DNA from 3 places in the Paenibacillus sp. SJS-P3 genome. Region 2 is predicted to be linked to each of the others. Evidence: riboswitches for the same ligand, from Rfam matches in the RefSeq annotation. Region 2 holds a riboswitch; each other region holds the start of a gene.
What was found. A riboswitch is a leader RNA that binds a small molecule or an ion and turns the genes downstream of it on or off. The one in region 2 is predicted to bind cyclic di-AMP.
Positions count from the first base shown of each region.

Region 1 (3,996 bases), 570 kb from region 2:
CGTACTCCAGCTTCTGCTTCTCCGCATGGCGGGAGATCGCCAAGCCGATGAGGCTGTCGAGCAGCTCCTTGTAAGGAACGCCCGATTCCTTCCAGAGCAGCGGGTACATGCTGTAAGGCGTGAAGCCCGGCATCGTGTTCACTTCGTTGATCAGAATCTTGCCGTCGCTCCTGCGAAGGAAGAAGTCGACGCGGGAGAGGCCGGATCCGTCGATGGCCAGATAGGCCCGGATCGCCATCTCGCGCACCGCTTCAGCCGTCTCTTCCGGAAGATCGGCGGGAATGTGCATGACGGATGTGCCGTCCACATACTTGGCGTTGTAATCGTAGAAGTCCGTTCCGCTGACGATCTCGCCGACGACCGATGCGCGCGGCTCGTCATTGCCGAGCACGCCGACTTCGATCTCGCGCCCGTCGATGAACTCCTCGATGACGACCTTGCGGTCGTAACGCAGCGCGAGCTCGATGGCCGCGATGAGCTCCTCCCGGTTGCGGGCTTTGGAGATGCCGACGCTGCTGCCGAGATTGGCGGGCTTGACGAAGCAAGGATAGCCGAGAGCGACCTCCGTTTCCATGACGAAGAACGCGCGGTCCTTCTCCCACTGCGTCCGGTTGAAGTAGCGGTAGACGCATTGCTCGAGCCCCTCGTGGGCGAACACCTTCTTCATGAAAATCTTGTCCATGCCTACTGCCGAAGCAAGGACCCCCGCTCCGACATAAGGAATATTGGCCATTTCCATCAAACCCTGGACCGTGCCGTCCTCGCCGAACGTTCCGTGCAGCAGCGGGAACATGACGTCGATCGTCCCTCCCGGAGCTCCCGCCGAAGCGGCAGCCGCCTGCAGGGCGCCCTCTCCGGCCGCAGCCGTCGCCAGTCCGCCGAATACCGGCGCCAGCGCCATGCCGCCGTCCTCTGCCGGAGACAGCTTCAGCTGCTCGACGCTGTGCGGGGCTTCCAGCAGCACTCCTCCGGAGCGCCATTCGCCTTGGCCCGTAATATAGAAGGGCTGTACCTCGTATTTATCGAAATCGAAGGCGCCCATAACGGCCAGCGCCGTCTGCAGCGATACCTGATGCTCGCCCGACTTGCCTCCGTAGATGAGTCCGACGCGAATTTTGTCTCCCATGTTAGCTCCTCCGGTAACCTTCTTGAATTAGAATGCCAATCGCTGCATGGACCGATGCGGCTCCCGCATCAGAAATAGTCCTGCAGATGATAAAATCGATAGCGCGTCCGGTCCGTCCAGGCGTAGGAATCCTTGTAGTCCCAATAGCGGTGCCGGCTCGGCACGGTGTTGGCGTTGACCAGCGGCATGCCGTCGGCATCGAATGCCGTCACGACTGTCGTATGCTGGAACCGCCCGTCCCCGCCCCAATCGTAGGTGATGACGTCCCCGAGGGACAGCTCGGATGCGCTCTCCACCGTCGTCGCCCGCATGCCCGTGCTGCGCGGGAACGACAGATACAGCTGCAGCGCGTTCGACACCGCCCAGCTGTAGCTCCAGGATTCCTGGCCGCCTGTACGGCCTTTGTACCACCATCCCGATTCTCTTTTACCAGTATAGTTCATCGGTGCTTCGCCTGCAAAGACACATTGCGACACGTAATTCGTGCAGTTGACCTCGAACAGCTCGTAGGCCGGATTCGCTTCGTTCCACCACCGGTCGGCGTAGGCGGCGACCAGCTCGCGCCTGTACTCGACGGCGCGGTCGCGTGTATTCAGGCGGGACAAGACGCCGTAATTAAGGAAAGGGCGCGGCGAGCCCGGACGCTGGATTCCGCTGCCGCCGCCGTCGCCGTAGGAGCGATGCTCGGCCAGCGCGCTGTCCGCCGCGGCGTGGCCGTATCTGGGCCTGCGCTCGCCGACGATCGGCTCCACCCGGGTCAGGCGCCATGCTCCGCCTTCCTCGGCCAGCCACAGTCGCTCCTGCTCGAGACGCTCCTCGGTGTAGGAGCGGCCGCGATGCTCGACATGCCGCTTCACATGCAGCTTCAGGACGACCGACACTTCGGTCGCGGACTCGTTGATCCTCAGCAGCGTCGCTCTCGTCTCGCTCTGCGGCGACAGAATGCCGCGCTCCTCGTCCCTGAGGCGCAGCCGGCGCAGCCTTTCCTCCAGGCGGCGGCGGTGATCCCTGTCTTCCAGCAAGGCTCCGAGCACCTCATGCCTCCGCTCCACTTCGGCTTCGTTGTACCCGTGCACGTATTCCTGCACGGCTCCTCTCCAGCCTTCCAGCGCAGCCTGCTTGCCGGAGGACGGCTGCGAGCGCTGAGCCTCCGATCGTTTGACTCCCCGGGTACCGGTACGCGGCATTCCTTTCCCCATCCCTTCTGGTCGGTATTCGCCCATCATCAAGATGATCTTATGTCTGCTCTCCACTAAAATATGCGGACCCATCCCGGATAGAGCGCTTAAACGCCGTTATCCGGCGTTTCAACGAGAATGCGGCAGATATATATCGAAATTTCAGTCAATATCGAATTTTACAAAACAAGCCCGGCTGGCTTATGATATGATGTACCACTCTATCACCATATTGCTGAATTCCACGTACTGTGGAAGCGGGGGAACCAATACGCGGGCGTCTGTCGACGCTTGCCGGGGTGAATCCGAAAGGAAGAGGCCGGGCTGCCGAAGCCGCGTCTCTTGCCTTTTGGTAGGGCTACTCTCTGGCCCGAATCCGTCAGCTAACCCCGTAAGCGCACAAAGGAGAGATGTCAGGATGTCACTGAAAGACAACCGCGCGGCTTCTTCCGCGCAGGAGGGCTTCATTGCGCCTTCCGTCTGTTCTGCGTCTGCGGTCGAGGCCTTCTTGGCGCCGCCGCCGTTTCCGGGCTTGGACGCGCCGATCGCGCTGGACATGGCGGTCGCGGAGGCTTATTCCCCGCCGGCCCCGGCTGCTGAGACGGCGAACAGGCCGTCCTTCCGTCCCGAGGCGCTTGAAGAAGAGCGCTCAGCATCAAGCCGCCGCATCCGCTGCATCGACTTGTTCATCACCCGCACGGGACCGCTCGTCGATCCCGAGCGCGGAGATTACCGCGTCGTGCTGCATCTGTGCTTCGGCTCCTCCATCCGTCAGGCTTCCGTGCTCATTCCTTACGCCAAGGCGCCGAGAAGCTGGGACGCGTGGAGCCGTTGGTTCCAGCCGTTCGTCGGGGTCCGCTCCGACGAGGCGATGTCCGTGCTCTATTACGACGCGGAATGGATCAGCGACCACAGGGATCGCCTGCTGCGCAAGACGCTGGAGCCGTCCTCCCAGGAAGGCACGCTGTTCCCGGCGACCGCTTTCTGGAGACGCAACGCCCTTATCGAAACATCCGACATCCATATCCGGCTGTCTCTGTAGCCGGATGGCGCTCTGTCCTTCATCCCTTCAAGAGGCATCCCCTATCCGCTTTGCGGCCGGGGGATGCCTCTTGGCCTTTGGCGGCCTTGAGCGGACATTTGGCGCATGATTTGAAAGTGCTGGCCGTATTCACTTACAGAGATCCATCCGCCGTTCAGGAAGCATACATAGACAATAAAAAAGACTGCCAGCCGCAATAACGGCTGGCAGTCTTTCTATTCCGGAATTTATGCGTGGCTCAATTCGAGCTCGTCTTCCTCATCCCGCTCGTAGGACTCCCGATCGAATTCCCCTTCCGATACGGCGACCAGCAGGGTCGACACGGTCGTGCCGGAGGCGTTCAGCGCCGTGCGGCCCATGTCGACGACAGCGTCGATCGCAAGCACCAGGCCCAGTCCTTCCAGAGGCAGGCCAAGCGCGGTAAGCACGACGGTCGTCGAGATGGATGCCGGACCCGGCACTCCGGCGACGCCGATCGACGAGATCATGCTGACCAGCACGATGAGCACGTAATCCGATACGCCCAGCGGCACGTTGTACACCTGGGCGACGAATACCGCCACGACGGCAGGCCATACGCCGCCGCAGCCGTTCATGTTCATCGTCGCGCCCAGCGGAGCGACGAAGCTGGCGATGCGCGGCGATACGCG
Region 1 covers NZ_CM160043.1:4,330,430-4,334,425, forward strand. The annotation lists gene AC06G8_RS19910 (D-alanine--D-alanine ligase) at 1-1,126, opposite strand, end outside; gene AC06G8_RS19915 (amidase domain-containing protein) at 1,195-2,313, opposite strand; cyclic di-AMP (ydaO/yuaA leader) riboswitch at 2,528-2,717, shown strand; gene AC06G8_RS19920 (hypothetical protein) at 2,723-3,346, shown strand; gene AC06G8_RS19925 (dicarboxylate/amino acid:cation symporter) at 3,574-3,996, opposite strand, start outside.
Region 1: it holds a riboswitch for cyclic di-AMP, as region 2 does, so the genes downstream of both, AC06G8_RS19920 (hypothetical protein) here and AC06G8_RS17315 (TrkH family potassium uptake protein) in region 2, are expected to answer to the same signal.

Region 2 (3,996 bases):
GACACCCACAGGCTGCATCCCGATGTCAAAATGGAAATCGATTCGTTCGAAGCCATCCTGCGGCTGCTCCATACTTGCGGAGCGGCGACGCTGCTGCCGCGCTCCTATATCCGGCAGCAGATGCTGGCGGACAACGACCTTATGGTCGTCCCGGTGCTGGAGCTGGAGCAGGCCAAGCGGACCACCTCGCTCATCCATGGCGACCCGGCCCGGCTGGAGCCTGCGGTCAGAGACTGGATCCGCGAAGCGGCCGCGAACTACTTCCGCCGCTCGGCTTCGCCGGTGGCAAGTTTGAAGGCCATGCAGCAGAGGGCCGCTGAAACCAAACAGGCAGGAGTCCGCGTCGACTGACGCGCCTCCTGCCTTTCTTTCTATGCGTATGCCTGGCCTGGAGCGGACCGCTCCTGCCCGGCAGGCCGCTTATTTCCCTCCACGGCGGTCGTCAGCTGCGGCTCACCGCGTTTTCAAACTGCTCGATGCCCTCGTTCGTTCCGATGACGACCATGACATCCTTTTCTTCCAGAATGGAATTCGCCTGGGGAGCGATGATGATGCCCTTGGGCTTGTTGATCGCTACGATGCTGCAGCCGTAGCGCTTGCGTGTGTCGATCTCGGACAGCGCCTTGCCGTTGAGGCAGCCCGGAACAGCCAGCTCCGCGACGGCGTATTCGGACGACAGCTCGATATAGTCGAGCAGATTGGGCGATACGAGCTGATGGGCGACCCTGATTCCCATATCCCGCTCCGGATAGATGACCCTGTCGACGCCAAGCTTGTCCAGCACCCGGCCGTGCAGCTCCGATACCGCCTTCACGACGACCTTGCCGACTCCGGAATCCTTGACCAGTATCGCCGCCATAATGCTCGACTGGATGTCTCCCCCGATGGCCACGATGCAGCAGTCGAAGTTGCGGATGCCGATCGCGCGCAGCGCATCCTCGTCCGTCGCGTCGGCGCATAGCGTATGGGTGAGCACGGCGCTCATATCGTCCACCAGCTCCTCGCTGCGGTCGATGCCGAGCACCTCATAGCCGAGCTGCATGAGCTCCTTGCCCAGGCTGGAGCCGAATCGGCCCAGCCCGATGACGCAGTATTGCTCTCCTTTTGAACTCTTTCCCATTGTGTCTCTTTATTTCCTTTCCTATCCGATGATAATCTTGCCTTCTGGATTTTTATATAATTCCTTGCCTTGCTTCGGTCTCAGCGCGTATGCCATCGTCAGCGGACCGAGCCGGCCGGCGAACATCGTCAGGCTGAGCAGCAGCTTGCTGACATCCTTCAGGCTGGTCGTGATTCCCGTGCTGAGCCCGACGGTGCCGAATGCCGATACCGTCTCGAACAGGATCCGCAGGAAATCGCGGTCCTCGACGGTGCAGAGCACCATCGTCACGACGAGCACGAGCGCAAGCGACAGCATCGTGATCGTCAAAGCCTTCATGATGCGCTCCTTGCCCAGCCGGTAGCGGAAGAGGACGATGTCCTCCCTGCCGCGGATCATAGCGCCCATCGCGGCGACGAGCGTCATGAACGTCGTCGTCTTGATGCCGCCGCCCGTCGAGCCCGGCGATGCCCCGATGAACATGAGGATGATCATGAAGAACAAGCTCGCCTGGCGCATCGCGCCGATATCGAGCGAGTTGGCTCCCGCCGTGCGCGTCGTGACGGATTGGAAGAAGGCTGCGAGCACCTTGCCTCCGAAGCCGAGCGGCTCCATCGTTTTGGCGTTGGAATATTCGAAGATGAAGATGACGACCGCTCCGATGACGATCAGGCTGCCCGTGGCCAGCAAGACCACTTTGGAATGGAGGGAGAACCTGCGGTTGTTCCTCCATTCCATCAGATCGGACAACACGATGAAGCCGAGGCCTCCTGTAACGATCAGCACCATCGTCACGATATTGACGAGCGGATCCGACACATAGCCGGTGAGGCTCCGATAATCGCCGAAGATGTCGAAGCCGGAGTTGTTGAACATGGATACGCCGTGGAAGATGCCGAAGTAAACGGCGCGGCCGATCGGCATGTCCGATGCGAAGCGGACCGCGTACAGCAGCGCTCCCGCCGCTTCGATGACGAGGGAATACAGCAGAACTTTGCGGATAAGCCGGACGATTCCCTCTATGGAGCTCTGGTTCATCGCTTCCTGCAGCAGCAGCCGGTCCTTGAGCGAGATGCGCTTGCGCAGCACGAGGGCGAACAGCGTCGCCATCGTCATGAAGCCGAGCCCTCCGATCTGAATAAGCAGAAGAATGATGATCTGGCCTGCAATCGAATAGTGGGTGCCGGTATCCACGACGACGAGGCCTGTGACGCAAGCCGCCGAAGTAGCGGTGAACAGGGCGTCGATCCACCTCGTGCCCTCTCCGCCGGCCGTTGCGAACGGCTGCATCAGCAGCAGCGAGCCGATGCCGATCATGACGGCGAATCCGGCGACGAGAATGCGCGGCGGCGACAATTTGAAAGCTTGCTTGAATACTGAAGACCATGATTGCATGCCGGCGACTCTCCTTTTGTCTCCATATCCCTGCCGATCGCGAAGTCCTGGCATCGTAAGCCTGTCGCTTCGGAAGCACAAAAAAAAGCACTGGAAACCCAAGTGCCTGTGCGCCCTGCGAGTCCGGTCAAGCAGCCTCCGAGGTTAGCTGTCGGATTCGGGCATGACGGCTGCCCTATCCGCTCCCGGCAGGCAGCCGCCTGCGCCGGAACGGAATTCACCCCAAGCTGCGCCAGGCAGCTATATGGTTCCCCCGTATTCTTTGGAAATTCGGCTGTTCTATATGGTCGGATTTGATTATATAGGATAGAGGACAGGTTACCAATGTCCCAATCCAAGCTTGCGGAGCGATATGGGACGGAAAATAGTGCTGGGACAAGTCCAGCAAGGCGTAATCCTGCCCTTGCTCTTTCTTTTGCGCGAAATCTCGATCTCTCCCTGCCGCGGCGTGGATAATTTGAAAGCCGCTGTGGTAAGGTTATAAAAGCTTGCCCTGCAGTCAGGCATCGTCAGGAGGACAATCATGAACAGCTCCGAGTTGGAGAAAAGCTATCGTAAGTATTTCTGGACGGGAATCATTGGAGCCGCCATCTTCCTGATTTTGCAGATCATCCCTTCCTTCGCGGGAGGGCTGTCGGGAGAGGAAGCTTCCGACAAGCCTGTTCCCAAGGGCGAGGCGCAGCAGGCAGCGATGGCTTTCGCCCGGCAGCTGACCGGCTCCGAGCCTCTCGCCGCTCATACGGTCCACCAATCCGACCGGGACATAACCGGTTATCTGAGCAAAGAAAAGCTGTCCAAAAAATTCGAGGAAGGACCCGGCAAGATCGTTCCGGCCGATACATGGCAGGTGTCTCTCTCCCTGCCCGAAGGGCAGATGTTCGTCGAGGTCGGCATGTCCAGCGGCCGGGTGATCGGCTGGAAGCAGGTGTTCACGCCCTCTGCCGGAGAATCCGCGGACGTCCTTGCCCCCAGCGCGGAACAGCTTGACCGGCTTGCCGCCAAGCAAGCCGCCGAGCTCGGCTACGGCAAGCTGGAGAGGATCGGTGAATCGGCGGGCTACAAGACGGTGTATGCCGTGCAAGGAGGAGGGATCGGCCAAGCCCGCCTCACCATAGAGGCGGCTCCTCCTTCCGCCGCCGCAGCTGAGCCTGGCGGCAAGACCGTCCTGGCGGAGTTCATGCCGCGCTATGAAGTGCCCAAGGATTACCTCGCCTACACGGCGGATCAGGATCGGATCGCCTCCAGCCTGTCGCTGCTGGGCAATCTGCTGCCGAGCGGAATCCTGTTCGTTCTCGCCGTCATCTATTCGATCGTCATGAGGAAGTACAGCTCCTTCCGCCGCGGCTGGGCGATCAGCCTCGTGTTTCTCGGCTTCTATGCCATCAACAACCTGAACATGCTCGACGGCCTCCGGGCCATGTATGGAGCGCGGCCCAACGCCGAGACCGTCGTCCTGGTCCAGCTCGTCATCACGATGGGCCTCACCTTCCTGCTCGCTCTGT
Region 2 covers NZ_CM160043.1:3,760,948-3,764,943, forward strand. The annotation lists gene AC06G8_RS17305 (LysR family transcriptional regulator) at 1-351, shown strand, start outside; gene AC06G8_RS17310 (potassium channel family protein) at 443-1,120, opposite strand; gene AC06G8_RS17315 (TrkH family potassium uptake protein) at 1,142-2,494, opposite strand; cyclic di-AMP (ydaO/yuaA leader) riboswitch at 2,614-2,780, opposite strand; gene AC06G8_RS17320 (CPBP family intramembrane glutamic endopeptidase) at 3,018-3,996, shown strand, end outside.

Region 3 (3,996 bases), 470 kb from region 2:
CCGTGGAGTCCCACTGGCGGGTCCATCCGTTCTTGTTGATATAGCTCGCCTTGAGCTCATCATAGGTGTAATCGCCGGAGCCATGGGAGTAGAAGGCGCCTCCGGCGACGAGCTTCGCTGCCGGAGCGCCCTTGCTCTTCAGCAGCTTGATGGCGGAATCGACGCTGTAGCTTGCCATCGAGGAGTTGTACAGGGCGGTGTGATGGGTATTCGCGCCGTTCTGCAGATCGTACGTCATGACATTGAGGAAATCGAAGGAGGGAATGACGGCGGCGATATCGATGTTGCCGAGACCGTAGTCGGAGGCGCCGACGGCGGCTGTAAGCTGGTATTTGTTGGCGGAGCGTCCATCGGCCGAGCTGGCCGAGTCCAGAGTCGAACGGAGCTTCTGGATGAACAGAGTATAGTTCGCGCGGTCGCCGGAGCCCGGATATTCCCAATCGATATCGATGCCGTCCAGCTTATTGGCCCGGATATAGGATACGGCGCTGTTGGCGAACGCCGTGCGGCTCGCGTCCGTAGCCGCTGCTGCGGGGAAGCTGGCGGAGCGGCCCCAGCCTCCGACGGAGACGAGAACCTTGAGATTCGAATTTTTGGATTTCAGCGAGACGAGCTGCGCCAGCTTGCCCGTATCCCCTCCGCTGACACCGGCAGAGGTCGCGTCGGCGAAGGCATAGAACACATGTGTCAGCTTCTCGGCCGGCACGGTGCTGATGACGGGGAAATGCCAGTCGGCTACATACGCGCCGATGATTTTGCCGGCAGGGACAGGAGTGGCCGTCGGCGTCGGTGTCGGAGTGGCGCTAGGCTTAGGCGTCGCCGTAGGAGCAGGCGTTGCCGTAGGAGTCGGCGTAGGGGATGCCGAGCAGAGTGACAGCACTTTCCAGGCTCCCCATTCTCCGGCGAGATCCGGGCGCTCGCCTTGCGTCCACCATTTGGCTTCGTACAGCGTGCCGGAGTAGACCGCCTTCTGCCCGACGGTATAGATGGAGGACGAGCTCCAGGCAGCGACTCCGCTGCATGCATCCGCAGCGCTGGCCTTCTGGACGGCGACGCCTTGCGGAAGGAGCGAGAAGGCAAGAAGCACGGCAAGCATCAAGACTCTCAGCGCGGAAGCTGCTATGCGGCGGTTCGGTTTGAACATGAACGATACCTCCTGAAGGATAGGATGATAGGGGCGAAACAAGAATGAGAGGGAATATCCGACCTCCTTTTTCGAATCTATTGAAAGCACTTTCATTATCAATGAAAGTGCTTATCGATAAAAGGGGAAAATTGGATGAATGCAGGGAGAAATTTCTATCGAATGGGAATAGAGTACTTTAAAGGAAGAAAGGGGAAGGACTATTTGTTCAGAAATAGGCATCAAAAATATCTCTATTACGATATAAACAAGGGCGAACGACCCTCTTAGACCGAAAAAGTCGAATTATGAAAGACTTCTAATAATCCAAAGGGAGGAGTTCGACAAAAAACTACGAATATTAACCATCAGCAAACAAGCTTGAAACAAAATAAATGCCGAATTTTCGATAAGAAAAACGGGGGAACCACTCGGGGTGAATGAATTCTGCAAGAGAGAATTCTAGGGAACCTTCTACCGAACCCATCAGCTAACTTCGTAGGCACCGGAGGGAGAACCATCTGTGAAGAAAGTCATCATGTCCATTACCGCTTTCATTCTTATTGCCGTGTTCGCATCATCCAGCGTGTTCGCAAGCACCGAATTGAAGTCATCCGTCGGCAAGGTTCTCGGCACTCCCTACAAGTATGGAGGCACGACTACAGCAGGATTCGACTGCTCGGGATTCGTCCGCTATATTTTCGGCCAGTTCGACGTGAAGCTGCCCCGCACCTCCCAATCCCAGGCCAAGGCCGGCACGAAGGTGGAAAAGGATGATCTTCGTCCGGGAGACCTCGTCTTCTTCAACACCAACGGCCGCGGCATCTCGCATGCCGGCATCTATGTCGGAGACGGCAAGTTCGCCCACTCCTCGAGCAAGGGCGTCCGGTATACGGATCTGGACGATGCCTACTATGCCAAGCGCTACGTTACCGCGCGCCGCGTCGTGACGGGCGAGGATTACAGCAAGATGGTAAGCGAAGAGGAAGAAGCGGCCGACGACGCCGGGGAATGATGGACGGCTCCGGTTCTGAAGGATGAGGGGAGACAGGCGGCGCGAGCTGCCTGTCTTTCTTTTTTGCGCAGTCGGTTATATTCCAGCAACAAAACCGAAAAGCCTTCCCGCCGGGGAAGGCTTTTCTTGGTTTCAGCTCGAAGGCTCTTCCTTCGGCACATGCTTGAAAATCTCGCCGGATTCCATCAGATCGATGACCCGGTCCAGCCACAAATAATAGTCGATCGCTTGGCGGATTTTCTCCAGATCGCTGCTGATCAGCATGGCTTCTGCTTCCGATCCGCTGCTCTCGGCCAGCTTGTCCAGCTCTGCCTTGGAGCGGCGAAGCGCCATCAGGTTGAGCTCCACGGCCTTTCTCCACTTCAGGACAAAAAAATCGGCGAAAGTCTGGTGCCAGTCCCGCTCGACTTCATACAAGTCCTTCCGCGATCCCTTTTCCCATACCTTGTTCACCATATTCAAATCAACCAGCGTGCGGATACCGGTGCTCATGCTGGTTTTGCTCATTTCCATCGCTTTGCCCATCTCGTCGAGATTCATCGGCTTGTCCTGGAAAAACATGAGCCCATACAGCAGTCCTGTAGACTGTGTAATGCCGTACAGGTCCATGTTCTTGCCGATGGACTCGATCACGCGCTTGCGCGCCTTCTGGATTGCCTGCTCCTGCGCGGCCTCCAGGCCGGCAAAATCATTGGTCATCATGTCCGCTCCTTCATCGCCTTCTCGGCTGACAAAGTAATTGTAAGAAACATTCCCGGCAATGTAAAGCGGTTGATGAACGAGTATAAGAGAGGATACGGGAGCATTTCGCACGTAAAGTATGAACAGAAAAAACCGTACGTACTTATTATACGGATAAAACGGTTGACGGTGTCGTGAATTGTTCGATAGACTAGTTCGAGTGAGCGTTGGCCGCAAGAGAGGCCATAAGGAGGTGAAGCGCTTGTCGATCATTGAAGTCACGGATGTGACGAAAATATTCGGCGAGGATCCAAAACGAATGCTGCCGCTTCTGACGGAAGGGTGGAGCAAAGACAGGATCTTTAAAGAAACGCGGCATACGGTTGGGGTCAACCGGGTTCAATTTGCCGTCGAGCCGGGAGAAATTTTTGTCATCATGGGGCTGTCCGGCAGCGGGAAATCGACTCTCGTGCGCCTGCTGAACAGGCTGATCGAGCCGACGGGAGGCGCCATCCGCATCGCGGGACAGGATATTACCCGCTTGAATGCGGAGCAGCTGAGGAAGGTGCGCCAGAAAAAGATCAGCATGGTCTTCCAGAAATTCGCGCTGTTTCCGCATCGGACACTGCTTGAGAATGTGGAGTACGGACTTGAGGTCCAGAAAGTGCCCAAGAAGGAAAGAGAGCCGAAAGCAAGGGAAGCCTTGCGGCTCGTCGGACTGGAAGAAAGGGCTGACAGTTATCCCGATCAACTGAGCGGCGGCATGCAGCAGCGGGTCGGACTGGCAAGAGCGCTTGCGAACGACCCTGAAATACTGCTGATGGACGAAGCGTTCAGCGCGCTTGATCCGCTCATCCGCAAGGATATGCAGGACGAACTGCTGGAGCTGCAGGAGAAGATGAAAAAAACGATCGTGTTCATTACGCATGATCTGGATGAGGCGCTGCGGATCGGGGACCGCATCGCGCTCATGAAGGATGGAGCGATCGTGCAGATCGGCACGCCGGAAGAAATCATGGTCAATCCTGCCAACGAATATGTGGAGCGGTTCGTCGAGGACGTGGATTTGTCCAAGGTGCTCACCGCCTCCCATGTGATGCGGCGTCCCGAGACGATCGGTCTCGACCGCGGCGCCAGGGTCGCCCTGCAGCTGATGCGCGAGAGCGGCATCTCCAAT
Region 3 covers NZ_CM160043.1:3,288,733-3,292,728, reverse strand. The annotation lists gene AC06G8_RS15175 (glycosyl hydrolase family 18 protein) at 1-1,144, opposite strand, end outside; cyclic di-AMP (ydaO/yuaA leader) riboswitch at 1,510-1,643, shown strand; gene AC06G8_RS15170 (C40 family peptidase) at 1,647-2,138, shown strand; gene AC06G8_RS15165 (GbsR/MarR family transcriptional regulator) at 2,271-2,840, opposite strand; gene AC06G8_RS15160 (quaternary amine ABC transporter ATP-binding protein) at 3,082-3,996, shown strand, end outside.
Region 3: it holds a riboswitch for cyclic di-AMP, as region 2 does, so the genes downstream of both, AC06G8_RS15170 (C40 family peptidase) here and AC06G8_RS17315 (TrkH family potassium uptake protein) in region 2, are expected to answer to the same signal.